Linked DNA regions of Immundisolibacter sp.. The protein of the gene in region 1 binds, or shares a complex with, the protein of each later gene. Links are inferred from orthologs where the notes say so. Each region holds a gene or a part of one and is shown on either strand. Other genes may lie near its edges.

What was found. The genes of interacting proteins can lie anywhere in the genome.
Region 2: the proteins of dnaB (region 1) and dnaG are in contact, whole or in part, in a crystal structure (PDB 2R6A), measured with the Geobacillus stearothermophilus proteins. The link is inferred for Immundisolibacter sp. from one-to-one orthologs. Residues at the interface, in WP_033016901.1 of Geobacillus stearothermophilus: Ser13, Glu15, Ala16, Gln18, Glu91, Leu92, Asp94, Ala95, Val96, Pro97, Thr98, Ala99, Ala100, Asn101, Tyr104, Tyr105, Ile108; in WP_049624496.1 of Geobacillus stearothermophilus: Lys456, Leu457, Leu458, Pro459, Ala460, Asn463, Ala464, Leu467, Leu535, Leu536, Ile537, Ala538, Gln544, Glu545, Asp548, Tyr549, His552.

Annotation. Positions count from the first base shown.
Region 1 is NZ_JACIZD010000002.1:287,058-291,714, forward strand. Bases 937-3,841 are described here. They hold dnaB (replicative DNA helicase), read left to right. Parts: upstream 937-1,663; coding sequence 1,664-3,019; downstream 3,020-3,841. Other genes in these bases: H5U26_RS05165 (hypothetical protein), read left to right, coding at 937-1,004; rplI (50S ribosomal protein L9), read left to right, coding at 1,197-1,643; radA (DNA repair protein RadA), read left to right, coding at 3,041-3,841. Outside these bases: rpsR (30S ribosomal protein S18), read left to right, coding at 1-49; more of H5U26_RS05165, read left to right, coding at 54-936; more of radA, read left to right, coding at 3,842-4,411. UniProt on the Escherichia coli protein: The main replicative DNA helicase, it participates in initiation and elongation during chromosome replication. Travels ahead of the DNA replisome, separating dsDNA into templates for DNA synthesis.
Region 2 is NZ_JACIZD010000001.1:165,495-169,265, forward strand. Bases 1-2,895 are described here. They hold dnaG (DNA primase), read right to left. Parts: upstream 2,369-2,895; coding sequence 632-2,368; downstream 1-631. Other genes in these bases: rpoD (RNA polymerase sigma factor RpoD), read right to left, coding at 1-580; H5U26_RS00785 (aromatic-ring-hydroxylating dioxygenase subunit beta), read right to left, coding at 2,454-2,895. In the rest of the region: more of H5U26_RS00785, read right to left, coding at 2,896-2,930; H5U26_RS00790 (aromatic ring-hydroxylating dioxygenase subunit alpha), read right to left, coding at 2,934-3,771. UniProt on the Escherichia coli protein: RNA polymerase that catalyzes the synthesis of short RNA molecules used as primers for DNA polymerase during DNA replication.

The DNA of each region.
Region 1 (4,657 bases):
CAAGCGCGCCCGTTTCCTGTCGCTGCTGCCATACAGCGACGCGCACTAGACCGGTGACCGGGGCGCCCGCCGCCGGCGATCGCCTGGCGACGCTGGCGGCCTGGCTGGCGACTGGTGGATGGTCGGCGGCGGCTCTGTTGGCGGCGCTGGCAGTCGGTCTGCTGGCCGCGCTGCTGCTGCCGGGCGCGGTGTTACTGCTGCCGCTGGCGCTGGCCTGCAACGTGGCCGGCATCAGCCTGCTGGCGCTCGAAGCCGGTCCGCAGGCCGCGCTGCGCAGCCTGCTGCTGATGATCCTGTTGCTGGCACCGCTGGTCCTTCTGGGCGGCGCCGGTCTGCTCGGGCCGGCCCTGCTGTTTGCCTGGTTGCCGGGCCTGGCCGCCGGCTTTGCGCTGCGATCCGCGCGCAGCCTGCCCTTGGCGCTGGTCGTGCTGACGGCGCTGGCGGTGACGGTGGTGCTGGTTGTGAACCAGACCGGCCTGCCGACCGGCGAGCCCGAAGGCCGCCAGGCGTTGGTCGATGCGCTGGTCAAGCTGAACCCGAGGCTACCGGCGGGCGAACTCGATGCAGCACTGGATCTGATGCTGCAACTGGCCGGCGGCCTGCTGGCGCTGGTGCTGCTGGGCGCGTGGACCGGCGGCCTGGCCCTGGGCCGCAGCCTGCAGGCGCGGCTGCGGCGGCCGGGCGCGTTCGCGCAGGAGTTTCGCGCGCTGCGCTTCGGGCGCGCGTACAGCCTGCTGGAGCTGACTGCGGTGGCGGCGGCCTTGGGGCTGCGCCTGGCCGCTGGCGGCCTGGCGGTGGAACTGGCGCTGGTGCTGGCGCTGCCGCTGTTGCTGCAGGGGCTGGCCCTGGTGCACGCGGAAACGGCGCGGCGCGGCTGGTGGCGCCGCCTGCCGTGGGCGGTGTACCTGATGCTGGTGCTGGCCACGCCGCAGATCGGGTCGCTGCTGGTGATACTGGGGCTGGTGGATAATTGGCTCGATTTCAGAAACCGCCCGCTGCGCTGAGCGCGGGCACCCGGGCAACGCCAAACGACGCGGCGCTGCCCGCGGGCCACGGATGGCCCGCCGCGAATCGGTCACGCAGGTGACCGATTCGGCGAAGGCGCGGCCGGTCCAGGACCGGCCGCGGCGTACGCTGAGAAATCCAGGATGGATTTATTCAGCGATTAACCTAGCAACAGCCTGGAGGCTGCGGTCATGCAAGTGATTCTGATGGAAAAAATTCGGCACCTGGGCAACGTCGGTGACCGGGTCGAGGTCAAGGGCGGCTATGGTCGCAACTACCTGCTGCCGACCGGCAAGGCCGTGTTCGCATCGCGTGACAACATCGCGCGCTTCGAGGAACAGCGGGCCGCCATCGAGAAAGCCGCCGCCGAAACCCTGGCCAAGGCGCAGGCCCGCGCCGCCGCCCTGCAGGATGTGACCGTGACCATCGCCCACAAGGCCGGTGACGGCGGCCGCCTGTTCGGGTCGGTCACCACGCGCGAGATCGCCACCGCGCTGACCGCCGCCGGGCATGCGGTGGACAAGCAGGAGCTGAACCTGCCCGAGGGCGCCATCCGCACCCTGGGCAGCTTCCCGCTGGACGTGAACCTGCACGCGGACCTGGTGGCGCGCGTCACCGTCGAGGTGGTGGCGGAGTAATCCCCTACCCGGCTCGCCCCATGGCCGACCCGGCCGCACTCAAGGTTCCGCCGCATTCCATCGAGGCCGAACAGTCGGTACTCGGTGGCCTGCTGCTGGAAGGCGCCGCCTGGGACCTGGTCTCGGACCGGCTGGTCGACGAGGACTTCTACCGCCAGGACCATCGCCTGATCTACCAGGCCATCCGGCGCGTCTACGACCAGGGCCGGCCGTGCGACCTGATCACGGTCGCCGAGTGCCTGGAACAGTCCGAAGAGCTCGAGCGCGCCGGCGGCATGGCCTATCTGGGCCTGCTGGCCGGCGGCGTAGCCAGCGCCGTCAACATCGCCGCCTATGCGGACATCGTGCGCGAGCGGGCCATCGCTCGGCACCTGATCAGCGTCGGCAGCAACATCGCCGACAGCGGCTTTCACCCGCAGGGCCGCCCGGTCGCCGAACTGCTCGACGCGGCCGAAAGCCAGGTATTCGAGATCGCCGAACGCGGCGCGCGCGCCCGCTCGGGCTTCTCCGCCATCAAGGATCTGCTGCCGACGGTAGTGGAGCGCCTGGACGCCCTGTACCGCTCCGGCGTTGCCATGACCGGCGTGTCCACCGGCTTCACGGACCTGGACCGCATGACCTCGGGCATGCACCCGGCCGAGATGATCATCGTCGCCGGCCGGCCGTCCATGGGCAAGACGTCCTTCGCCATGAACATCGTCGAGAGCGTGGCCATCCGGGCCCGCCAGCCGGTGGCCGTGTTCAGCATGGAAATGCCGGCCGAACAACTGGCACTGCGCATGATCTCCTCGCTGGGCCGGGTCGACGCCCACCGCGTGCGCACCGGCCAGCTGCACGACGACGACTGGCCGCGCGTGACCTCGGCCGTGACGCTGCTGGGCGAGTCCAACATTTTCATCGACGACACACCCTCGCTGTCGCCGATGGACCTGCGCGCCCGTGCCCGGCGCCTGAAACGCCAGCACGGCCTGGGCCTGATCGTGGTCGATTACCTGCAGCTGATGCAGGTGCCGGGCGCCAAGGACAACCGGGTGCTCGAAATCTCCGAGATTTCGCGCTCCCTCAAGGCCCTGGCCAAGGAATTGTCGGTGCCGGTGATCGCGCTGTCGCAGCTGAACCGCTCGCTCGAAACGCGGCCCAACAAGCGCCCGGTGATGTCGGACCTGCGCGAATCGGGCGCCATCGAGCAGGATGCCGACGTGATCCTGTTCATCTACCGCGACGAGGTGTACAACGAAGACAGCGCCGACAAGGGCAAGGCCGAGATCATCATCGCCAAGCAGCGCAACGGGCCGATCGGTCACCTGTTCCTGGCGTTCCTGGGCGCCTACACGCGCTTCGAGGATCTGGCGCAGGACTACGGCGGCTATGACTGACCCGGTCGAGCGCTGACCCCCATGGCGCGCGACCGCAGCCAGTACCGCTGCGCCGAGTGTGGCGCGAGCTTCGCCCAGTGGGCCGGGCAGTGCTCCACCTGCGGCGCCTGGAACAGCCTGGTCGAGCAGACCGCCGCGCCGGCCGTGCGCGGCGGCGTCAGACAGCCGGCCACCGGCTGGAGCGGCGAGCGCAGCGTGGTGCGCCTGCGCGAGGCGCGCGCCGGCGCACCGGCGCGCCTGGCCACCGGCTCATCGGAACTCGACCGCGTGCTCGGCGGCGGCCTGGTGCCCGGATCGGTGGTGCTGCTCGGCGGCGATCCTGGCATCGGCAAGTCCACACTGCTGCTGCAAACGCTGGCGCGCTTGGCCGATGCCGTCCCCGTGCTGTACGCCAGCGGCGAGGAATCCGCAGCCCAGATCGCCGCCCGCGCGCAGCGCCTGCAACTGGGCGACGCCGACCTGCCGCTGCTGATCGACGCGCGGCTGGAAGCGATCCTGGACGCCGCCGCCGACTGTCAGGTGCTGGTGGTGGACTCCATCCAGACGCTGATCTCGGAAACCGTGGCCTCGGCCGCCGGCTCCGTGTCGCAGGTACGCGAGTGCGCCGCCCGCCTGACGCGCATGGCCAAGACGCACGGCACCAGCGTGCTGATCGCCGGCCACGTCACCAAGGACGGCGCGCTGGCCGGCCCGCGCGTGCTCGAGCACATCGTCGACACGGTGCTCTATTTCGAGGGCGACAGCACCAGCCCCTACCGCATCGTGCGCGCCTTCAAGAACCGCTTCGGCTCGGTCAACGAGCTGGGCGTGTTCGCCATGACCGAAACCGGCCTGCGGGAAGTCAGCAACCCGTCCGCCATCTTCCTGACCCGGCACCCGCGCCCGGTGGCCGGCAGCGTGGTGATGGCGACGCTTGAAGGCACCCGCCCGCTGCTGCTGGAAGTGCAGGCGCTGGTCGAATCGAGCCCGCTGGGCACCCCGCGCCGGCTCACGCTGGGCATGGACGGCAGCCGCCTGGCCATGCTGCTGGCGGTGCTGCACCGGCACGCCGGCGTGGCGCTGTTCGACCAGGACGTGTACGTGAACCTGGTCGGCGGCATCAAGGTGACCGAAACGGCCACCGACCTGCCGGTGCTGCTGGCGGCCCTATCGAGCCTGCGCAACCGGCCGCTGCCCGCCGACCTGCTCAGCTTCGGCGAAGTGGGCCTGGCCGGCGAGGTGCGCCCCGTGCGCGGCGGCCAGGAGCGCCTCGGCGAAGCCGCCAAGCTCGGCTTCAAGCGCGCCGTGGTCGGCAAGCTGAACGCCCCGCGCAAGGCCATCCCCGGCCTCGAAGTGCTGGCGCTGGAGCACCTGGGCGAGATCGGGGACGTGTTCGCGCGGCTGGTGGATTAGGAAAACACCGAAATATCAGCGCATCGCTGGCGGGTCGGTTGGACCAGCAAGGCGCGCCGCCGTCGTCCGCGGCGTGGCCAGTCATGGATGACCGGGGCCTGCGTTATCTCAACGGTCCTGCTTGGCCTTTTTGACGGCCTTGGCCTCTTTCTTTTCCTTGACGGTCTTGGCCGGCTTTTTCTTCACTTCCTTTTTCTTGTCCATGCCTTTGCTCATGACGAAGTCCTCCGGTAGATGACGCCGCGC
Region 2 (3,771 bases), on another replicon or contig:
TTTCGGCGCTGGCCGTCGCTTCTTCGACCACCTCGGCGACCGGCGGCGCTTCCGGCTCGTCCGATTCGTAGAAGCCGGCGACGAAGGAGGGCAGGCGCAGCTGTCCGGCCTGCACCTGGTCGTACAGGCCAAAGACTTCGTCCAGTGCCCGCGGCAGTTGCAGCAAGGCGGCCACAACCTGTTGCTGGCCGGCCTCGATGCGCTTGGCGATGGCGATCTCGCCTTCCCGCGTCAGCAGCTCCACGGTGCCCATTTCGCGCATGTACATGCGCACGGGGTCGGTGGTACGGCCTTCGCGCTCGACCGCGGTCATCGCCGCGGCGGCCTCTTCGACCGCCTCGTCCTCGGTCACGCTCTCGCCGCTCATGAGCAGCTCTTCCATGTCCGGCGGCGCATCCGACACGCGGATGCCCATCTCAGTGAGCATGGCAACGATGCTTTCGAGCTGCTCGGCGTCGACGATGTCTTGCGGCAGGTGGTCGTTGATCTCACCGTAGGTGAGATAACCCCGGGCGCGACCGAGCGCCAGCAGCTGCTTCAGTTCGGAATTTTCTTCGGGGTGGTCGACACCGTTATCCATGGGACACCTCGATGCGATTTGGGCGGAACCGGTGATTATAGTTCAGCAGCGTCAAGTCGGGGCGCCGCCGCGATGTTTCAAGAGCGCCAGTACCTCGGCCCGCTGCTGGGCGTCGAGCTGGCTGGGCGCCGCGCCGTGCAGCAGCTCGCCGAGTCGGCCGCGCGTCGCCTGCGGCAACAGCCGGGCGACGATCTGCTCCAGTTCCTGGGCAGCCAGGGCAGCTTCCTGCGGCACCAGTTCGCTGCCGGTCAGCACCCGCGCCAGGGCCTCGCCGTCGGGGGTGCCACGCCAATGCTCGAGTAGGCGATCGAGTCGGGGTTGCGGCAGGCCGGCAATCGCCTCCAGCAGGCGGTTCAAAAAATCCATGCCGGGCCGGCGCACGGCCGCCAGCGCCGACAGGTCGCCCAGCTGCGCCGCCAGGTGCGGGTAATGGGCCAGCAACAGGACGGCGCGTCGCACCAGCGAGGGGTGACTGCCCGAGCGAGGTGTGGGCCGCGCGCGGGCAGCCTTGGCGACCAGCGCGGGCAGGGCGCGCCCAACGTGCCGGGAAATCTCGTCGCCCAGCAGGTCCCGGTAGGTGCCGGCTGGCAGCTTGTCGAGCAGGGGCTTGGCCAGCGCCGCCAGCTTCGCCCGGCCTTCCGTGGACGTCAGGTCCACCTCGCGCAGCAGGCGATCGATCAGGTGACGCGACACCGGCACCGCCTGGCCGGCGAGCTCCAGAAACGCATCCTTGCCGATGCGCCGCACCAGCGAGTCCGGGTCTTCGCCCTCGGGCAGGAACAGCAGGCGCAGCTCGCGCCCGTCGGCCAGTTCCGGCAGGGCATTGTCGACGGCCCGCTCGGCCGCCCGTCGCCCGGCGTTGTCGCCATCGAAGCACAGCACCAGCCGCGGTGTGACCCGAAAGGCGGCCCGCAGGTGCTCGGCCGTCAGTGCGGTGCCGAGCACGGCGACGGCGTGGTCAATGCCATGCTGGGCCAGCATCACAACGTCCATGTAGCCTTCGACCACCAACAGCTGCTGCGGGTTGCGTGCCTGCCGGAGCACGTTGGGCAGGCCGTACAGTTCGCGGCCCTTGTGAAAGACGGGGGTTTCGGGCGAATTGAGGTATTTGGGCTCGCCCCGGCCGATGATGCGGCCGCCGAAGCCGATCACCCGGCCGCGACGGTCCTCGATCGGGAACATCACCCGGCCACGAAAACGGTCATGGCCGCGCCCGCCATCGTCGCCGGTCAGCAGGCCGGCCTGGCGCAGCAAATCGACTCCGTACCGCTCGCCCAGCGCGCGGCCCAGGCCATCCCACCCGTCCGGCGCGAAGCCGAGGTGAAAACGCGCCGCGGTTTTGCCATCCAGGCCGCGATTTTTCAGGTACTCGACCGCGCCGGCTGCGGCCGGGTGATGGCGCAGTTGCTTGCGGTAGAAGGCACTGGCCGCGGCCAGCACCTCGTACAGCGCCGCCAGCGAGGTCCCTGATTCGTGCGCCTGCGGGCTCTCCTCCGGCAGCGTCATGCCGGCGCGCTGGGCAAGCTCCGCGATGGCCTCGCGAAAGTCGAGCCGGTCGAGCGCCATCAGAAAGCCGATCACCGTGCCGTGCGCGCCGCAGCCGAAGCAGTGATAGAACTGCTTTTGCGGACTGACGGTGAACGACGGGGTTTTTTCTTCGTGGAACGGGCAGCGGCCGGCCAGTTCGCGGCCGCTGCGGCGCAACGGCACGCGCGCGCCGATGACCTCGGCGATGTCGGTGCGCGCCAGGACGGCGTCGATGAAGTCTTCGGGTATCCGGCCGCTCATGTCGCCCACGATAGCGCGGGCGGGCGGGCCGGGGAAGGCGGGCTCGCGGCCGTCATGGCGGCCGCGAGCTGCCAACGACCTTGAGTCAGATGGGATACACGATGTAGCGTGGCGCGACGTTGGTATCCATCACCGCGCGGCGGGACTTGAGCTTGGCGCCGCCGTTGCCGACCACGATCTGATCCACGTAGCGGCCGCAGACCAGGGTGCCGGTGTTGCCGGCCGAGTCGGTATAGAACACGGTGAAGTTGCTCACCGTCTCGTACAGGTCGCCGCCCTTGGGCGTGCAGGCGATGCGCTGCACGAAATGGCGGGTCTGGTAGTCCTCGAAGGTGCCGGCCCAGACCTTGGTCACGTAGGTGACACGGTCTTCCAGGCGCTCGTGGCAGTCGTCCATCATCAGCGCCAGCGGCAGGCCGCTTTCCTCGTTTTCTTTGGCGATGCAGATGTAGGAACCGTCACTGGCGAAGGTGTCCAGCCAGCCGGACATGTCCTTGTTGTCCAGCGCGGCGATGTAGCGGGTCTGCAGCGCGTCGATCTGCTGCAACGCTTCCTGGGTCATTGATCAGTTCTCCTCTCGTACGAAGCCCATGACGCGCCGGTAGTACTCCCACTTGGGCAGATTCCCGGCCTCGTCGTTTTGTTTGAAATCGAACCACATGCCCTGTTCCTGCTTGACGCCCTTCTGGAACACGGCGTTGCCCGGCGTGCGATTGCCCTGCTGCACGCGCAGGAATATGGACGCATCCTCCATCGACACCATGCCGCACGGCCCGAGCATGTTCGAGGACTGGCGCAGGCGGTGGCGCACCATGTCCGCGTCGTCGTCGAGGTGGGCGAAATAGGCGTAGTGCACCTCGGTCTTGAGCAGCGAGCGAGCCACCGCGAAGCGCACGTTGATCATGTCCAGGTGCTTGGTCATCACCGTCAGCGGATTCAGGCTGACGATGACCGAGCCCTTGGAGGTGTGGCTGCCCTTGAAGGCGATCAGCGACGGGTCCTTCAGGAAGCCAGGGTTGTTTGGCACCTTCAGTTCCGACTCGAAGGCGAGGTGCCCATTCTCGGTGGCGTACTGGGAGCCCTTCCCACCCTGCCAGTTCAGCATCTTGAAGGCCAGGTGCAGCAGCGGGGCGTGGTAGCCGTCGTTGTCGACGTAGGCCTTCCAGTTGCAGTCGTAGCTGACCTTCTGGTAGCCGAGCAGTTGCAGGCGTCCGTCGCCGCCCAGCAGCTGCAGCAGCGCCGGCTGCGTGCGCCCCAGCCAGGTGTCGATGTCGGGCGTGCCCTCGTGCAGGGTGGCGAAGATCAGGCCGCCGACGATGGCGCTGCGCACTTGCGCCAGGCCCGAACTTTCCATGGTGAAGCTGGGCGAGAAGTCTTCTTTGCCCGGGCAGCCGCGCAGCTCG